Regions from separate parts of the Sporosarcina trichiuri genome, predicted to be linked through region 1. Evidence: a T-box and tRNA genes for the amino acid it is inferred to sense, from the RefSeq annotation. Region 1 holds a T-box; the other holds one or more tRNA genes.
The links. A T-box is a leader RNA that pairs with one kind of tRNA and senses whether it is charged. The one in region 1 lies ahead of ileS (isoleucine--tRNA ligase), so its partner is inferred to be a tRNA-Ile.

Region 1 (9,387 bases):
AGCGCTTCCAGGGTCTTGACCGTATCGAACAGCGTCTCCCCTTTTGTCGTGCTCGAGTGGCCCGGATCGAACTGGATGATCTCAAGACCCAATTTCCGTTCCGCGATTTCGAAGCTCAGTTTCGTCCGGGTGCTCGGTTCGAAGAACAGGTTGCTCACCAAGTATTTCCCGGGCAATTCACGGATGCCGTGGCGCTTCAAATATTCCGCATAATTCAGGATCTCCATGATTTCCTCTTCGTTGAATTGTGTCATTGTCAGTAAGTTTTCCATGCTGTCATCCTCCTTTAGTTGAGGAAAGGCCGTAAAAAAAGCCTTCCCGGCAGGCAGGAAGGCTATTTATGTACAGACGGGTCCTGTCAGTCCAGGACACCATTCACATAAACCTTTCCTTGTCTCTCAGTACAATGTTAAAAGGTCACGCGTATTCAGTTGTCTTTGCTGATGAAGATCGGATCTTCCGGATGATCCTCGAGTGTCTGCTTCTCCCGGCCAGGCAGCAGCAGATTGAGCAGCACGCCGACGATCGCTGCCAGTGCCATCCCTTCGATATGGAATGTCTCGCTGAAATTGAGCGAGGCGCCGCCGATGCCGATGACCAGGATGATCGACGTGATGACCAGGTTGCGCTGGTTGTCGAAATCCACATGGTTGTCGACGAGCATACGGAGGCCGGATGATGCGATGATCCCGAAAAGCAGGATCGAAATTCCGCCGAGCACCGCTGTCGGAATCGTTGCGATGAGCGCCATCACTTTTCCGAGGAACGAAAACAGGATGGCGAACACGGCGGCTCCGACGATGACATACACGCTGTAGACCCGGGTGATCGCCATGACGCCGATGTTCTCGCCATACGTCGTCTTCGGCGGTCCGCCGAGCAGACCGCTGATCAGCGTCCCGACCCCGTCACCGAGCAGCGAGCGGTTCAGCCCCGGATCGCGGATGAAATCCCGCTCCACGACCTTGCCGAGCACGAGCTGATGGCCGATATGCTCGGAAATCGTGACAATCGCGATCGGCACCATGATGAACAGCAGTGTCGGTGTCACGACGAAGTCATATGTGACGCCCGGAATCAGGAAGTCCGGAAATGCGAACCACTTCGCCTCCATGACAGGCTGGAAGTCCAGGATACCGATGACCGCCGAGTAGATGTAGCCGATGATGATTCCGATCAGCACAGGCATCAGGCTGATGACGCCGCGGAAGAACATCATGCAGATGACCGCGGCGGCCAGCGTGACGATCGCTGCCGAAAAATGAAGAAGACTGTAGGTGGACACGCCGTCCACGTCGATGCGGCTCGCCATCCCGACAGCCGTCGGTGCGACTGCGAGACCGATCACCATGATGACCGGCCCGACAACGACCGGCGGCAGGATGTTCATGATCCACTTATGCCCGGTCTTCCAGATGATGAGTGACACGATCGCGTAAACAAGTGCGACGAACATGCTGCCGATCATGGCGCTGCCGATTCCGCCTGTTTTCGTCGCCACCTGGATCGGTACGATGAAGGCGAATGAGGAGCCGAGGTAGGCGGGCACTTTCCCCTGCGTTATGACGATGAACACCAGTGTTGCGATTCCGCTCGTCAGCAGTGCGATTGCAGGGCTCAGTCCGACGAGCTGGGGGACGAGTATCGTCGCCCCGAACATCGCGAACATATGCTGGAGACTGAGCGCAAGCCATTTGCCGGCTTCCGGTTTTTCATGGACGTCCAATACTTTTTCTGCCATTTGCATACAGCCTCCGAATCTTGGGTCGATTATCTGGAATGGATGGTGACACTGTCTTCGCTGTCGGATTCCGTCAAGTTGACGACGACCCGCTCACCGCTCGATGTCGGGATGTTCTTCCCGACGAAATCCGGGCGGATCGGCAGTTCCCGGTGTCCCCGGTCGACGAGCACCGCCAGCTGGATCGCTGCCGGCCGGCCGAGATCCATGACCGCATCCATCGCAGCCCGCACAGTTCTTCCTGTATAGAGCACATCATCGATCAGCACGACCTTTTCATCTGCCAGGCTGTAGTTGATATCGACCTGTTTCACCAGGGGCTCCTTGTTCTCGTATTTCAGTCCGAGGTCATCCCGGTACAGCGAAATATCGAGTTCGCCTGTCCGGATTGGGCGGCCTTCGATCTGTTCGATCTTCTCCGCCAGCCGGGCTGCCAGGAAAGCTCCCCGTGTCTTGATGCCGACAAGTATGCAATGGTCGATCCCTTTGTTGCGTTCGATGATTTCATGGGCGATCCGTGTCAGTGCACGGTTGATCGCACTTTCATCCAAGATATTCGCTTTTTCTGCCATTCCGGTTCCTCCTCGATTTCCACTTGTGACGTCTCAGCGGCATGTCTGTGCCCAAACAAAAAACCTTCCGGCCGTCGTTCGGGCAGGAAGGTTTGCATGCGCAATCGTATCCAGATGACAGCCTCCCCCTCAGGCAGGCGTCCTGGAAATCCGTGCATCCTTCCCAACCTCTCTGGATTGGCATTAAAGGTCCGCTATTCGATTTCTATTACAAGCATACCGTGTTCCGGAATGCGCGTCAACCTTATTTTGCGCGCATCTCATCCAGCAGCTGTCTGTAATTTTCAGGCAGCGGCGTTTCGAATTCCATATACTCGCCGGATACGGGATGGACGAATCCGAGCGTACCTGCGTGCAATGCCTGTCCGTCGAACTCGATCGTCTTTTCCGGTCCGTATTTCGGATCTCCCGCAAGCGGATGGCCGATATATTTCATATGGACACGGATCTGATGGGTCCTCCCCGTCTCCAGCCGGCATTCGACGAGTGTGAAATCCCCGAAACGTTCCAGCACTTTGAAGTGGGTGACGGCATTTTTGCCGTTATTCTCGACCGCCATGCTCTGCCGGTCTTTCGGATTCCTGCCGATCGGCGCGTCGATCGTGCCGTTGTCATGCGGGATATGTCCGTGCACGAGGGCTGTATAGACACGCGTCACTGATTTCGCCACAAGCTGATCCACAAGCGAGGCATGGGCCTTGTCGTTCTTCGCTACCATGAGCAGCCCGGAAGTATCCTTGTCGATCCGGTGTACGATCCCGGGGCGCATGACGCCGTTGATGCCCGACAGGTCGTCACAATGATACATGAGACCGTTCACAAGCGTCCCTGTCGTATGGCCGGGTGCCGGATGGACGACCATCCCGCTCGGCTTATTGACGACAAGCACATCCTTATCTTCATAGACGATATCAAGATCCAGATCTTCTGCAGGGATATCGAGTTCTTCCGGCTCCGGCTCATCGACCGTCAGCACGTCGCCGTCCTTCACCTTGTAATTCGCCTTCACCGTGCTGCCGTTGACAAGCACGATCCCCTCTTTCACCCATTGCTGGATGAGCGTCCGTGACCAGTCGAGATTGGCGGCTGTCAGTGCTTTGTCGATCCGCTCCCCGGCTGTTTCGTGTTCGATGATGTATTGAATCTGCTCCATTAGTCCACCTTTGCTTTCTTATCCTTTTTTTCTTCCAATAAAAGATGCAGGATGACGAGAATGACACCGATCGTCAATGCGGCATCCGCCACGTTGAATATCGGGAAATCATAGTTGATGACCGGGATGAGGACACTGACGAAATCGACGACTTCCCCGCGTACCATCCGATCGATGAAGTTCCCGACTGCTCCGCCCAGCAGCAGCATCAGTCCCCAGGCGAACAGCGGGCTGCCTTTCGCTTCCTTCTGGAAGAAGTAGACGATGCCTGCGATGACCGCGACCGTCACGATGGCGAACAGCCACATCTGCCCTTCCAGCATGCCCCATGCCGCGCCGCGGTTCCGATGGGACAGCAGACTGAGATACGGGTCGATCAGCGGAATACGCTCCCGGATTTCCATTGAAGATACGACTGCCCATTTTGTCAGCTGGTCGAGCAAAATGACAATCACCGCGATACTGTAATAAATCAGCAAACCTGTTCCCTCCGTCCTGCAGTGTCGGTTTAAGTTTATCATACCCCGGAGGGCTGCGTACACGCCAAACGGCACGTCACGCAAAAGACACTGCAGCAGCCGGCTGGCCGGCGTCTCTGCAGTGTCGGATGTTGTCAATTATGCGTAATGGTGCGATACGACGTCTGCACAGCGCGCGCACAGTTCCGGATACTTGCCGTCCTGCCCGACCGTTTCTGAAATCGTCCAGCAGCGTTCACATTTTTCACCGGACGCTTTCCCGACGGCGATCTTGCCGGACGGGAATTGTTCCGCCTGTGCAGGCAGCTCCGATTCCGGCATGACGCTGAATTCCGAAACGATGAAGAACTGGGCGAAGTTGATGTCCCCGGTTTCAAAAAGCGGAGCAAGGTCATCGCGGAGCGCGACGGAGACATGCGCCTCGAGCGATTTGCCGATCACTTTGCTGTTCCGTGCTTCTTCCAGTGCTTTCAATACATCATCGCGGACAGCCATCAGCTGGTCGAATGCGCTGCGCAGTTCTTCGGTTCCGAGATCCTGCGCATCCGGCATATCCGTCAGCTGGATGCTCTCTGCTGTTTCATGCTCGAGATACGCCCACATTTCATCCGCTGTATGCGGAAGGATCGGTGCTGCGAGTTTGAGCAGGGTGATCAGCGCTTCGTACATGACCGTCTGCATCGCCCGGCGGTGCGAATGGTCAGCCGCTTCGATATAGACGACATCTTTTGCGATGTCCAGATAGAATGAGCTCAATGTGTTCGTACAGAACGAATTGATGGCATGATAGACGACTGCGAATTCGTAATTCTCATAGGCATCGCGCACCTCACGGATCAGATCCTGCAGTTTCGCGTAAACGTACTGGTCGACAGGACGGAGATCGCTGAACGGCACTGCATCGGTCGCCGGGTTGAAGTCTGACGTATTACCGTGAAGGAACCGGACCGTGTTGCGGATCTTCCGGTACACTTCGGACACCTGTTTGAAGTTCGAGTCGGACACGCGGACGTCCGCTGTATAGTCGACGGAAGCTACCCACAGGCGCAGGATATCGGCACCGAACTGGTTCATCACTTTGGACGGCAGGATGACGTTGCCGATCGATTTACTCATTTTACGGCCTTCGCCGTCGAGGGTGAAGCCATGGCTCAGCAGTCCCTTGTAAGGGGCGATGCCGTTGATGGCGACGCTTGTCGTCAGGGATGAGTTGAACCATCCGCGGTACTGGTCGGAGCCTTCCAGGTACAGGTCCGCCGGATACGACAGGTCGTCACGCTCCACAAGCACACCCTGATGGGTCGATCCCGAGTCGAACCAGACATCCATGATATCCGTCTCTTTCGTGAACGAACCGTTCGGGCTGCCCGGATGTGTGAACCCTTCCGGAAGCAGGTCTTTCGTGTCCCACTCGAACCAGATGTTCGATCCGTGTTCACGGAACAGATTGGAAATGTGATCGATCGTCTCATCTGTGATGATCGGCTCGTCATTCTCCGTATAGAATACCGGGATCGGAACACCCCATACACGCTGCCGGGAAATACACCAGTCCCCGCGGTCGCGCACCATGTTGAACAGGCGCGTCTCGCCCCAGGCCGGCGTGAACTTCGTGTTGCGGATCGCTTCCAGCAGTTCACCGCGGAATGACTCGATCGACGCGAACCACTGGGACGTCGCCCGGAAGATGACCGGTTTCTTCGTCCGCCAGTCGTGCGGATAGGAGTGGGTGAAGAATGACAGCTTTTCGAGTGCGCCAACTTCCTTCAGCTTTTCGGTGATCGCTTTGTTCGCGTCTTCGTAGAAGAGGCCTTCGAACATCGGGGCCTCCGCCGTCATGACACCGCGGTCATTGACAGGGGACAGGACGCCGAGCCCGTATTTCTTGCCGACGTGGAAGTCATCTTCCCCGTGGCCGGGTGCTGTATGGACGCAGCCCGTACCTGCATCTGCTGTGACGTGTTCGCCGAGCATGACGAGGGATTCACGGTCATAGAGCGGATGGCTTGCAGTCATCAGTTCAAGTTCGCGGCCTTTGTATTCGCCTGCTGTCTCATAATTCTCCCATGCAAGTTCCTCTGCCAGCTGTTTGACGAGGTCCTTTGCCACGAGGAACTTTTTCCCGCCTGTTGCAACAACCGTATAGACGAAGTCCGGATGCACGGAAATACCAAGATTTGCAGGAATCGTCCAAGGTGTCGTCGTCCAGATCAGGAAGTTGACGTCGTCGTCCAGAAGACCTTTTCCGTCACGGACCGGGAAGCTGACGTAGATGGACGGCGACTTTTTGTCCTGATACTCGATCTCCGCTTCCGCCAAAGCGGTTTCCGATGATGGGGACCAGTAGACAGGCTTGAGTCCTTTGTAGATATAGCCTTTTTTCGCCATATCACCGAACACTTTGATCTGCCGCGCTTCAAATGCAGGCTTCAGTGTGATGTACGGGTTCTCCCAGTCACCGCGCACACCGAGCCGCTTGAATTGCGAGCGCTGGTTGTCGATCTGCTGAAGGGCGTATTCTTTGCACATTTCACGAAATTCCGCGATGCTGTGCTCTTTCCGTTTGACCCCTTTGTTCACGAGTGCCTGCTCGATCGGCAGACCGTGCGTATCCCAGCCCGGCACGTACGGCGCATGGTAGCCCGTCATGGATTTATGGCGGACGATGATATCCTTCAGCACCTTATTGAGCGCATGCCCCATATGGAGATCGCCATTCGCATAAGGCGGTCCGTCATGCAGGATGAACACCGGCCGGCCTTTTGTGCGCTCCTGCACTTTCCGGTACATGTTTTCCTGATCCCATTTCTCCTGCATCTGCGGTTCTTTCGTTGGCAGGCCGCCGCGCATCGGGAAGTCCGTTTTCGGCATCAGCAGTGTTTCTTTATAATCCATTCCAATTCCTCCTCGGTTTCTAGTCATCCAAGCTCGGTCCCAAGCACGTACATCCACTATCCTGAACGCTAAAAATCCCCGTCCCCAAAAAGGGACGAGGATTGTGCTCGCGTTACCACCCTAGTTGCAGCTGCGTCATACAGCTGCCTCTCGAACACCGTAACGGGGTGTGTTCCGGGACTGCGGTCGGCAGTCCGGCTCCGGAGTGATCTTCCTTCCCATGTGTCTGGCCGGGCTCCCACCCTCCCCGGCTCGCTGGCATCACACCTGTCTGGAAAGTACTGTCTCTTTCAGCGCCTGTCTTGTAATATGAACCATATTATAATTGCGGCAGGGTCTTTCGTCAAGCTGCGGTCACTCGTCGTCTGCGGCCGCTGTTTCGAGCTTCTTCGTGTTTGCCTCATATTCCAGCAGTTCATCCCAGTCATCCATTTTCACTAGGTCCAGCTGGGCTTCGATCAGCATGCGGAAGCGGTTTCGGAAGATTTTCGACTGCTTCTTCAAGTCGTCGATTTCCATCGAGATTTCACGGGAACGGGAGAGTGCTTCATTGACGATGCGGTCTGCATTCTTCTCCGCTTCCTTGATGATCAGCTTCGCTTCCTGTGTGGAGTTGCGGCGGACGTCTTCAGCCGCTTCCTGCGCCACCATGATCGACTTCTGCAGCGTATCCTCGATCGCATTGAAATGCGCAATCTGATCTTCGGTCTCCTTCAGTTTGCGTGTCAATTCCTTGTTTTCGTTCATCAGGTTTTCGTAGTCTTTCATGAGCTGCTCCAGGAATTCGTTCACTTCGTCTTCGTCGTAGCCCCGCCATCTGCTGCCGAACGTCTTGTTATGTATATCAATTGGTGTAAGCGCCATTCAAGTCTCTCCCCTTTTGATGATCTTAATGCATCTACCGTTGACTATAACAGAAAACCGGCTTTTTCTAAAGTCCGTCCCTAAAAAATCATTCCAACTTCCCGGCAACCAGACGGATCTTGTCCTTTTTCGTGCGCCCTTCGATGGCGATCACTTTGAAGCGCCCGTACCCCCGGACGGATAGCACGTCCGATTCGTTCAGTTCGAAAGACGGCTGCTCGATGACACGCCAGTTCACTTTCACTTTTCCGCCTGTTATATACGAAGCCGATTTCTGCCTGGCACTATTGAGCAGTGAAGACAGGACGGTATCCAGGCGGAGGGAGCTGACAATCCGGGTCTCCTCCGTCCATTCTTCGTCCGTCTCGATATACTCTTCGGGCGTGCCGACTTCTTCAAGACGGACTTTCGCTTTTCCGGCGGATGTGAAATTCGCCTCCAGATACGCGCCGATTTCCGAGGCGGCTGCAAATTGGGCGGCTTCGCCTTCCAGACGGATGTCCCCGAATTTCGAGCGGTCGAGACCGAGCCCCATCAGGGAACCGAGAATGGCCGGGTGTTCGAGTGTCACGAATTTCGCCGCATAGCGGATGGCGAAGACGGCAATCTGGAAATCTTCCTCCGTCGGTGCATAATAATCGGGATACAGAAGCAGCCGTTTCCGTTCGGCCTCCTGGAAACCGCCGTGTTCCGCTGTCAGGAGGCCGCTTCCCCGGACCACCGACTGGACGATGAACCGCTCACGCGGATCGAGGAAACCTGTCAGTTTCGGGGAATAGAGGTCCTCGACTTCCCGGACCCAGTCCTGCACGAGTTCGACAAAGGGCTGTTCTTCTTTTCTGAAATGCTGCAAGATGCCATCCATTGGTCTGTCTCCTTATAAAAAAATCCCCACGGAGTGAGGATGTGATGTTTTCTGTCAGGTCTGGTAATCCTGTACTTACAGGACATTCAGCAGCCAGATGAATATCGATGCGAGCCCTCTTTCGATCAGACGGAGCGCAAGCAATGCTACGATTGGAGAAATATCGATCATGCCGAGCGGCGGGATGAATTTCCGAAAAAACCCCAAATAAGGTTCTGCAATCTTTTCTAGAATCCTTCCGAACGCAGTATCCCGCGAAGCCGGCACCCATGACATCAGGATATAGATGACAAGAGCTATCGAGTAGACAGTCAGCGCTAAGCTGATCACTTTAAATAGTTGAAGCAGTAATAAATCCATTACGGTCGGTACACCTCATTCAGTTTCTTTCATTCATATAGTCGGAGATGGAGCCATTCACTTCGACGTTTTCAGGCACGCAGAGGAATATATCCGTGCCGATCCGCTGGATGTCCCCGTTGAGCGCATAGACGGAACCGCTCAGGAAGTCGACGATCCGGACGCCCTGATCGCGGTCGATCCGCTGCAGGTTGACGATGACAGCACGCTTGTTCATCAGATGCTCGGAAATGTCCTGGGCTTCTGCATAGACCCTCGGTTCCAAAAGAACGACCTTCGATGATTTCTGGACGCTCTGGAGGCTGACAATGTTCCCGGCCGGCTGGTTTTCACGGGATTGTTTCGGCATCGGGGCGTTTTTCATCGGAGCCGGTTTGCCCGGCTTGCGCTCCTGTTTCACAGGCGCCGGCTGCCGGACTTCCGCCTCCTGGGCTGCCGCTTCTTCCTCGTCAAGGTAG
Region 2 (9,387 bases), 1.0 Mb from region 1:
CGGGCAATCTGCCGCTCCAGAAAGTCATCGACGGCTGCTGATTCTTCAGGAATCGGCAGATCGACATGGTACTTCACGTGTTCCGCGAACATACCGGGCTGACGGATCGCCTGCGGCGCACCGACGTCCCTGAGTTCATGAGGCCGGTCCGCTGTAATCACGACGAGCGGGATACGCGCGTAGAAGGCTTCCGTGACTGCAGGATGGAAATTGGCCGCGGCTGTCCCCGATGTACACAGCAGGGCAACTGGCAGCTGCATGGCCTTCGCTAACCCGAGGGCGAAGAACCCTGCAGAACGCTCATCCACCTGCAGATGGGTCTCGAACCTGTCGTCAGATGCCAGCGCGTACGCAAGCGGAGTGGAACGGGATCCGGGACTGATCACAGCATGCACCATTCCCAGCCGTGCAAGAGATTCCGTCATCCGTTTTACATGGTTGGTCAGTATTATACGTTTATCCATGCAGTGTCCCTCCAAGGGCGCGGAGCATCGGCCTGAATTTCACCCATGTCTCCTCATATTCTTCGTCTGCCTTGGAATCGGCCACAATTCCGCCGCCTGCATACAGCCAAGCCTTGTCCTGCTCAAGAAGAGCCGACCGGATGGCAACGGCGAATTCCCCGTTGCCGGAAGCGTCCGTCCAGCCGACCGGAGCGGCATAGAAACCGCGATCCAGCTTTTCCTCATGCCGGATGATATCCATCGCGGTCGCCGTCGGGACACCTCCGAGAGCCGGCGTCGGATGGAGCGCCTTGATGAACTGGAAAATGCTGCTTTCAACTACGAGAGTTCCTTCGACAGGGGTATATAAATGCTGGATATCTCTCACTTTCATGAGTTTCGGACCTGCTGCTGATGTACGGGATGCACAAAGTGAATCGAACACACGGGTAATCATCTCGACGACATAGTGATGCTCTTCCCGGTTCTTTTTATCCGCCAGAAGCGCTTCGCCCAGCTTGCGATCCTCCTCGGCTGTCGTCCCCCGTCTGCTCGAACCCGCCACGCATGCCGAATAGGCTCTCCCGTCCTTTATCTCGACCAGCCGTTCGGGAGTCGCCCCGAAGAACAGCTGGCTGCCGCGTTCAATGCCGAACAGGTAGCTGTCGCGCTGTTCGTTTGTGATCGACTGCAGCACTGCTGTATGGTCTGCCGGCTCATCGAACTGCAGGGCGAGCGAACGGGCGATGACGACCTTATCCGCTTCCCCGGCAGCGATCTTCCCGGTGACCGCCGTAACTGTATCCAGATAGCTGTCTTTTCCGAGCTCTTGCATCGAGAGGACGGACGGCTTCGTAAAGTGCAGTGAATCCCGCATCTGCGCTTCGTGTATCAAGCGGTCCCTCTGCTGCCGCAGCTCATCAAACTTGCCGGAGCTCTCCGGGGAGTCCGTAATTAGATTGATGGCGACCGCTGTCCGCCCATTCTCGATTTTCAGTTGAAAAACAGGAACTGAAAAGAATGCGCGCGGAAAATCCCCCCATTCAGAACTGCGGGATCCCTGCTCAGCAGTGAATGAAAAACCTCCTGCCAGGATGGGGTCCATGTCTTTTTCTTCTTTGATGAGTTTCGTGCAGTATTGTTTCCACTCAGCCTCTATTTTCCCGAAGCGATCGTGCTCCGCGTCAGCCGTAAGGGTCAATGCATGCCCGATCCCGACGAGTGTCAATGTCTTCGAGGCGTTTTCCCAAAAGAACCGTTCTGCATATCCGATGGAAGACCCGGCCTCAAAAAAAGAAAGCGGAGAAATTCCGCCCGCCTCTATCGTTTCAGTGAAGAAGCGGATATGCGGGTTGGCTGCACGATCAGTATGTGCAGGCAGTTCCGTAAGCTTCCGATTCATAATATTCTCTCCTCTGTTGGCGTGTACTAGATGCCATTGCAGTATCCATTATAACGGAAATGGGCCGCTCCCGCATTTTTGGGGACCCGGGGATACCGAACACGGGCGGAATAGAGTACAATGGAAAGTGGATTCAAAAGTGAAGGAGAGAACGAAATGCAAGATACAATCAAAATCGAACAAGGCTGGAGGATGTGGTGGCAGCTGACCCGGCCGCACACACTGACCGCAGCCTTTGCACCTGTATTCCTCGGCACGATGCTCGCCCTGCCGTTCGGACGGCTGGACTTCCCTCTCTTTGCAGCCATGCTGCTCGCAAGTGTGCTCATCCAGATGGCGACGAACATGTTCAATGAATACTATGACTACAAAAGAGGCCTGGACACCGAGCACTCGGTCGGCATCGGCGGAACGATCGTCCGCAACAAAGTGAACCCGAAAACGATCCTGAACCTGGCTCTTTTCCTATATGGCATTTCCGTACTGCTGGGCGTCTATATCTGCATGCAGACGTCCTGGTGGCTTGCAGCAATCGGTCTCGTATCGATGGCTATCGGTTACTTCTACACAGGCGGCCCCTACCCGATCGCCTATACCCCGCTTGGGGAACTGTTTTCCGGTGTTGTCATGGGGATGCTGCTCGTCCTGATCGCCTTCTATATCCAGACAGGGACCGTATCGGAACGGGCTGTGCTGCTGTCCATACCGAGTGTTCTCCTCGTAGCTGCAATCATGATGGCAAACAATATCCGGGACCTCGAAGGCGACAAGCTGGGAGGACGGAAGACGCTTGCCATTTTGCTCGGACGGGCGAATGCCATCCGGGTACAGAGCGGATTCTTCATCCTGGCATTTGCCTGGATCATCGGTCTCGTGCTCTTCGGCGGACTCACTCCATGGAGCCTGCTCGTCATCCTGTGCGTCAAGAAGCCCATCTCCGCCATCAGGATATTCAAAAATCACGAAGCACCGCTCCAAGTGATGCCAGCCATGAAATTCACAGCGCAGACGAACACCTTCTTCTGCCTGCTTCTGGCGGTCGGCTTGCTCATTGGCCACCTCCTCCACTAATATCTGCTGGAAGACCGTCTACCATACGGTCTTCTTTTTTTTGCTTTGCTGATCCTGTCTGAAGTTGTTCCGCTTAGGTTTAAGGACCGGGCGAAAAAGGAATTCAGAGAACTAACAGCTGAATGCATATGAATTCAGCCGTTCTGATCCATACTAGCAGGTAAATCCATAAAGGACGTGAATGAAATGCTGACAAAAGAACAGACCATGACATTGAAGAAGGAACTGCTTCGTCTACAAGACGACTTAACGGTGACCGAAGAACGGACGACGACAGACACAGCACCGCAGGACGAGATCGGCGAACTCTCCACTTATGATAATCACCCCGCAGATATGGGGACAGAACTGTATGACAGGGAAAAGGACAGGGCCCTGAACGAGCATGCATCCGAGGAAATGGAGAAAGTGCAGACAGCTCTCAAGCGGATGGAAGAAGGCACCTATGGGGTCTGTGAGGAATGCGGCAAAGACATTCCATTTGAACGACTGGAGGCAATTCCCTATACGACAGTATGCGTGGAAGATGCAGTACAGGAAGTGCCTGATGACAGACCGGTGGAAAACGACTTGCTGAAGATGGCGAAGCCGAACACATTTGCAGATCGGCGGGAAGGGATATACGAAGATCCGATCGACAGCTTTGAAGCGATCGCGAAATCAGGGACGTCGGAAACCCCATCCGACTTCACAGGGGACCACGACAATTATGAAGATCTGTATGATACCAATGTGGAAGATGAAAGCACGGAAGACATCGATGTCATCGCAGCGAGCGACATCGACGGAGAACCGGCTGGTTATGTGCGCAGTGACACAACAGCCGAATACGAAGAAAATCTCGATGATGAGAACCTGGAATCTGAACTCGGCGACATTCCATACCGGAAAAGAGACAGTTATGTAGATAAATGAATACAAAAAACCTGACTGCAGAACAGTCAGGTTTTTTCAGTATGACCCCTACGGGATTCGAACCCGTGTTACCGCCGTGAAAGGGCGGTGTCTTAACCGCTTGACCAAGGGGCCAAACAAATATGGCGGAGAAGGAGGGATTCGAACCCTCGCGCCGCTTTCGCGACCTACACCCTTAGCAGGGGCGCCTCTTGAGCCACTTGAGTACTTCCCCGTATGAATGGCTCCGCAGGTAGGACTCGAACCTACGACCGATCGGTTAACAGCCGATTGCTCTACCACTGAGCTACTGCGGAATAGTGGGCCTAAGTGGACTCGAACCACCGACCTCACGCTTATCAGGCGTGCGCTCTAACCAGCTGAGCTATAGGCCCAAATGGAGCGGGTGAAGGGAATCGAACCCTCATCATCAGCTTGGAAGGCTGAGGTTTTACCACTAAACTACACCCGCACGACTATGGTGGTTCAGGACGGAATCGAACCGCCGACACAAGGATTTTCAGTCCTTTGCTCTACCGACTGAGCTACTGAACCAGCAAAGAGAACTATGTATAAAATAAAAATGGCGGTCCCGACCGGGATCGAACCGGCGATCTCCTGCGTGACAGGCAGGCATGTTAACCGCTACACCACGGGACCATTTGGTTGCGGGGGCAGGATTTGAACCTGCGACCTTCGGGTTATGAGCCCGACGAGCTACCACTGCTCCACCCCGCGATAATAATAGTAGTACTGCATTTGAGCTTTCACGCTCATGGTTCTGCTGTTTGCAAGATTACGGATTTCTTTCAGAAATCCTACAAATCGTCATCTTTGTATGACGCTTTGCTCCACCCCGCGATAATAATAGTAGTACTGCATTTGAGCTTTCACGCTCATGGTTCTGCTGTTTGCAAGATTACGGATTTCTTTCAGAAATCCTACAAATCGTCATCTTCGTATGACGCTTTGCTCCACCCCGCGATAATAATAGTAGTACTGCATTTGAGCTTTCACTCTTACGTGCTATGTGATGAAAATGGAGGAGGTAGAGGGATTCGAACCCCCGCGGGTTTTGACACCCCTGTCGGTTTTCAAGACCGATCCCTTCAGCCAGACTTGGGTATACCTCCGATATGGACAGCAATACTGGTGGACCTTGCAGGACTCGAACCTGCGACCGGACGGTTATGAGCCGTCTGCTCTAACCAACTGAGCTAAAGGTCCTTTAGATGGCGGCAGAGGGGATCGAACCCCCGACCTCACGGGTATGAACCGTACGCTCTAGCCAGCTGAGCTACGCCGCCAAGAAATGAATGGAATACTTATGGTGGAGCCTAGCGGGATCGAACCGCTGACCTCCTGCGTGCAAGGCAGGCGCTCTCCCAGCTGAGCTAAGGCCCCATGAATTACTGGTCGGGAAGACAGGATTCGAACCTGCGACCCCTTGGTCCCAAACCAAGTGCTCTACCAAGCTGAGCTACTTCCCGGGTCATCTGTAAGTAGAAGCATAAAAATGGCGCGCCCGGCAGAAGTCGAATCCACAACCTTCTGATCCGTAGTCAGACGCTCTATCCAATTGAGCTACGGGCGCAATATACATTGTATTACCTGATTAAGTAAAGTGGAGCGGAAGACGGGATTCGAACCCGCGACCCCGACCTTGGCAAGGTCGTATTCTACCACTGAACTACTTCCGCGTAAAGGATGCGGATGAAGGGACTTGAACCCCCACGCCCGAAGGCACTAGATCCTGATTCTAGCGCGTCTGCCAATTCCGCCACACCCGCATAATGCTAATGCATCCTTTTGATGAAACTAAGAGATGGTGAGCCATGCAGGATTCGAACCTGCGACCCTCTGATTAAAAGTCAGATGCTCTACCAACTGAGCTAATGGCTCGTACAAAGTGGTGCCGGCGAAAGGACTTGAACCCTCAACCTACTGATTACAAGTCAGTTGCTCTACCAGTTGAGCTACACCGGCACAAAATATGGTGGAGGATGACGGGCTCGAACCGCCGACCCTCTGCTTGTAAGGCAGATGCTCTCCCAGCTGAGCTAATCCTCCATAATACGCATTGCTGCGCCTGCCTGGCAACGTCCTACTCTCACAGGGGGAAGCCCCCTACTACCATCGGCGCTGAAGAACTTAACTTCCGTGTTCGGTATGGGAACGGGTGTGACCTCTTCGCCATCATTACCAGACAAGTGATCTGCCGCTTAACGACATTTCATATTATATACTATAAACCATGTAAAGTGCAAGAGTTTTTTTGAAAGGATTTATTGTTCCTTCAAAACTGGATAAAACGGACATTGTGCAGTCAAGACCGCCTCACGGCGCTTCGACTTTCGCGTAATCCAGCTTCGACTCCCTGATGCTTGAGGTCATAAGTCAACTCGTCTGCGTGGCAGAAACCGCCACTCCGCCGATTCGCCTTATGCTTGTCGCATCAAAACGGTCGTCTCCGCTTTTTTGTTTTGGTTAAGTCCTCGATCGATTAGTATCTGTCAGCTCCACATGTCGCCATGCTTCCACACCAGACCTATCCACCTCATCATCTTTGAGGGATCTTACTTACTTGCGTAATGGGAAATCTCATCTCGAGGGGGGCTTCATGCTTAGATGCTTTCAGCATTTATCCCGTCCACACATAGCTACCCAGCGATGCCTTTGGCAAGACAACTGGTACACCAGCGGTGTGTCCATCCCGGTCCTCTCGTACTAAGGACAGCTCCTCTCAAATTTCCTGCGCCCGCGACGGATAGGGACCGAACTGTCTCACGACGTTCTGAACCCAGCTCGCGTACCGCTTTAATGGGCGAACAGCCCAACCCTTGGGACCGACTACAGCCCCAGGATGCGATGAGCCGACATCGAGGTGCCAAACCTCCCCGTCGATGTGGACTCTTGGGGGAGATAAGCCTGTTATCCCCGGGGTAGCTTTTATCCGTTGAGCGATGGCCCTTCCATGCGGAACCACCGGATCACTAAGCCCGTCTTTCGACCCTGCTCGACTTGTCGGTCTCGCAGTCAAGCTCCCTTATGCCTTTGCACTCTTCGAATGATGTCCAACCATTCTGAGGGAACCTTTGGGCGCCTCCGTTACCTTTTAGGAGGCGACCGCCCCAGTCAAACTGTCCGCCTGACACTGTCTCCTGCCCGGATCACGGGCAAGGGTTAGAAGTCCAATACAGCCAGGGTAGTATCCCACCATTGCCTCCGCGTAAGCTGGCGCTCACGCATCCAAGGCTCCTACCTATCCTGTACAGGCTGCACCGGAATTCAATATCAGGCTACAGTAAAGCTCCACGGGGTCTTTCCGTCCTGTCGCGGGTAATGCGCATCTTCACGCATATTATAATTTCACCGAGTCTCTCGTTGAGACAGTGCCCAGATCGTTACGCCTTTCGTGCGGGTCGGAACTTACCCGACAAGGAATTTCGCTACCTTAGGACCGTTATAGTTACGGCCGCCGTTTACTGGGGCTTCAATTCGAAGCTTCGCTTGCGCTAACCTCTCCTCTTAACCTTCCAGCACCGGGCAGGCGTCAGCCCCTATACGTCACCTTACGGTTTTGCAGAGACCTGTGTTTTTGCTAAACAGTCGCCTGGGCCTATTCACTGCGGCTCTCTCGGGCTGTTCACCCTACCAGAGCACCCCTTCTCCCGAAGTTACGGGGTCATTTTGCCGAGTTCCTTAACGAGAGTTCTCTCGATCACCTTAGGATTCTCTCCTCGCCTACCTGTGTCGGTTTGCGGTACAGGCACCTCCCGCCTCGCTAGAGGCTTTTCTTGGCAGTGTGAAATCAGGGACTCCAGGGAAACTTCCCCTTGCCGTCACAGCTCAATGTTACAGGAACGGGATTTGCCTCGTTCCACACCTCACTGCTTGGACGCGCATGACCAACAGCGCGCTCACCCTATCCTTCTGCGTCCCCCCATTACTCAAACGGCGGGGAGGTGGTACAGGAATATCAACCTGTTATCCATCGTCTACGCCTATCGGCCTCGACTTAGGTCCTGACTAACCCTGAGCGGACGAGCCTTCCTCAGGAAACCTTAGGCATTCGGTGGAAGGGATTCTCACCCTTCTTTCGCTACTCATACCGGCATTCTCACTTCCAAGCGCTCCACCAGTCCTTCCGGTCCAGCTTCAACGCCCTTGGAACGCTCTCCTACCACTGACACCCAAGGTGTCAATCCGCAGTTTCGGTGATTCGTTTAGCCCCGATACATTTTCGGCGCAGCGCCACTCGACCAGTGAGCTATTACGCACTCTTTAAATGATGGCTGCTTCTAAGCCAACATCCTGGTTGTCTGGGCAGCGCCACATCCTTTTCCACTTAACGAATACTTGGGGACCTTAACTGGCGGTCTGGGCTGTTTCCCTCTCGACTACGGACCTTATCACCCATAGTCTGACTCCCAAACATAAATCATCGGCATTCGGAGTTTGTCTGAATTCGGTAACCCGGGATGGGCCCCTCGTCCAAACAGTGCTCTACCTCCGAGATTCTGACGTTTGAGGCTAGCCCTAAAGCTATTTCGGAGAGAACCAGCTATCTCCAGGTTCGATTGGAATTTCACCGCTACCCACACCTCGTCCCCGCACTTTTCAACGTACGTGGGTTCGGGCCTCCAGTAAGTGTTACCTTACCTTCACCCTGGACATGGGTAGATCACCTGGTTTCGGGTCTACGACCCCATACTCATGCGCCCTGTTCAGACTCGCTTTCGCTGCGGCTCCGCGTTCTCGGCTTAACCTTGCATGGAATCGTAACTCGCCGGTTCATTCTACAAAAGGCACGCCATCACCCATTAACGGGCTCTGACAACTTGTAGGCACACGGTTTCAGGATCTATTTCACTCCCCTTCCGGGGTGCTTTTCACCTTTCCCTCACGGTACTGGTTCACTATCGGTCACTAGGGAGTATTTAGCCTTGGGAGATGGTCCTCCCGGATTCCGACGGAATTTCACGTGTTCCGCCGTACTCAGGATCCACTCTGGAGGGGATGGAATTTCGGTTACGGGGCTTTTACCCACTCTGGCGGGCCTTTCCAGGCCGCTTCGCCTACCCCATCCCTTTGTAACTCCGTATAGAGTGTCCTACAACCCCAGGAAGCAAGCTTCCTGGTTTGGGCTCTTCCCGTTTCGCTCGCCGCTACTCAGGGAATCGATGTTTCTTTCTCTTCCTCCGGATACTTAGATGTTTCAGTTCTCCGGGTCTGCCTCGTATCTGCTATGTATTCACAGATACGTACCATCCTATTAAAGATGGTGGGTTTCCCCATTCGGAAATCTTCGGATCACAGCTTACTTACAGCTCCCCGAAGCATATCGGTGTTAGTGCCGTCCTTCATAGGCTCCTAGTGCCAAGGCATCCGCCGTGCGCCCTTCCTAACTTAACCATAAAGTCATTGTTCTTCCGCCATCCAGCGATGAATGGACGTCAGAACGAAAAAGAATCGCAGTCCGGCTCACAAATGTGTCCGGCTCGGTTGATTGTCTTGATTTGTTGCTTCAATGTCGTTTTATCCAGTTTTCAAAGAACAAGTTTGAAAGTTCAATTG

Region 2: it has a tRNA-Ile gene. The T-box ahead of ileS (isoleucine--tRNA ligase) is inferred to sense a tRNA for this amino acid. The anticodon was not compared.

What each region holds. Positions count from the first base shown of each region.
Region 1 covers NZ_CP129119.1:1,392,287-1,401,673, forward strand. Annotated here, with positions in the region: gene QWT68_RS07370 (aspartate carbamoyltransferase catalytic subunit) at 1-272, opposite strand, end outside; gene QWT68_RS07375 (solute carrier family 23 protein) at 428-1,741, opposite strand; gene pyrR (bifunctional pyr operon transcriptional regulator/uracil phosphoribosyltransferase PyrR) at 1,771-2,313, opposite strand; gene QWT68_RS07385 (RluA family pseudouridine synthase) at 2,558-3,466, opposite strand; gene lspA (signal peptidase II) at 3,466-3,945, opposite strand; gene ileS (isoleucine--tRNA ligase) at 4,084-6,840, opposite strand; T-box leader at 6,928-7,143, opposite strand; gene QWT68_RS07400 (DivIVA domain-containing protein) at 7,195-7,704, opposite strand; gene QWT68_RS07405 (YlmH family RNA-binding protein) at 7,793-8,569, opposite strand; gene QWT68_RS07410 (YggT family protein) at 8,645-8,929, opposite strand; gene QWT68_RS07415 (cell division protein SepF) at 8,949-9,387, opposite strand, start outside.
Region 2 covers NZ_CP129119.1:371,059-380,445, reverse strand. Annotated here, with positions in the region: gene menD (2-succinyl-5-enolpyruvyl-6-hydroxy-3-cyclohexene-1-carboxylic-acid synthase) at 1-464, opposite strand, end outside; gene QWT68_RS02215 (isochorismate synthase) at 457-1,845, opposite strand; gene QWT68_RS02210 (1,4-dihydroxy-2-naphthoate polyprenyltransferase) at 2,002-2,916, shown strand; gene QWT68_RS02205 (TraR/DksA C4-type zinc finger protein) at 3,103-3,831, shown strand; tRNA gene QWT68_RS02200 (tRNA-Glu) at 3,874-3,945, opposite strand; tRNA gene QWT68_RS02195 (tRNA-Ser) at 3,955-4,045, opposite strand; tRNA gene QWT68_RS02190 (tRNA-Asn) at 4,053-4,127, opposite strand; tRNA gene QWT68_RS02185 (tRNA-Ile) at 4,132-4,205, opposite strand; tRNA gene QWT68_RS02180 (tRNA-Gly) at 4,209-4,282, opposite strand; tRNA gene QWT68_RS02175 (tRNA-Phe) at 4,290-4,365, opposite strand; tRNA gene QWT68_RS02170 (tRNA-Asp) at 4,395-4,470, opposite strand; tRNA gene QWT68_RS02165 (tRNA-Met) at 4,474-4,548, opposite strand; tRNA gene QWT68_RS02160 (tRNA-Ser) at 4,851-4,943, opposite strand; tRNA gene QWT68_RS02155 (tRNA-Ile) at 4,961-5,037, opposite strand; tRNA gene QWT68_RS02150 (tRNA-Met) at 5,044-5,117, opposite strand; tRNA gene QWT68_RS02145 (tRNA-Ala) at 5,139-5,214, opposite strand; tRNA gene QWT68_RS02140 (tRNA-Pro) at 5,224-5,300, opposite strand; tRNA gene QWT68_RS02135 (tRNA-Arg) at 5,328-5,404, opposite strand; tRNA gene QWT68_RS02130 (tRNA-Gly) at 5,436-5,510, opposite strand; tRNA gene QWT68_RS02125 (tRNA-Leu) at 5,519-5,600, opposite strand; tRNA gene QWT68_RS02120 (tRNA-Lys) at 5,637-5,712, opposite strand; tRNA gene QWT68_RS02115 (tRNA-Thr) at 5,721-5,796, opposite strand; tRNA gene QWT68_RS02110 (tRNA-Val) at 5,805-5,880, opposite strand; rRNA gene rrf (5S ribosomal RNA) at 5,902-6,017, opposite strand; rRNA gene QWT68_RS02100 (23S ribosomal RNA) at 6,294-9,225, opposite strand.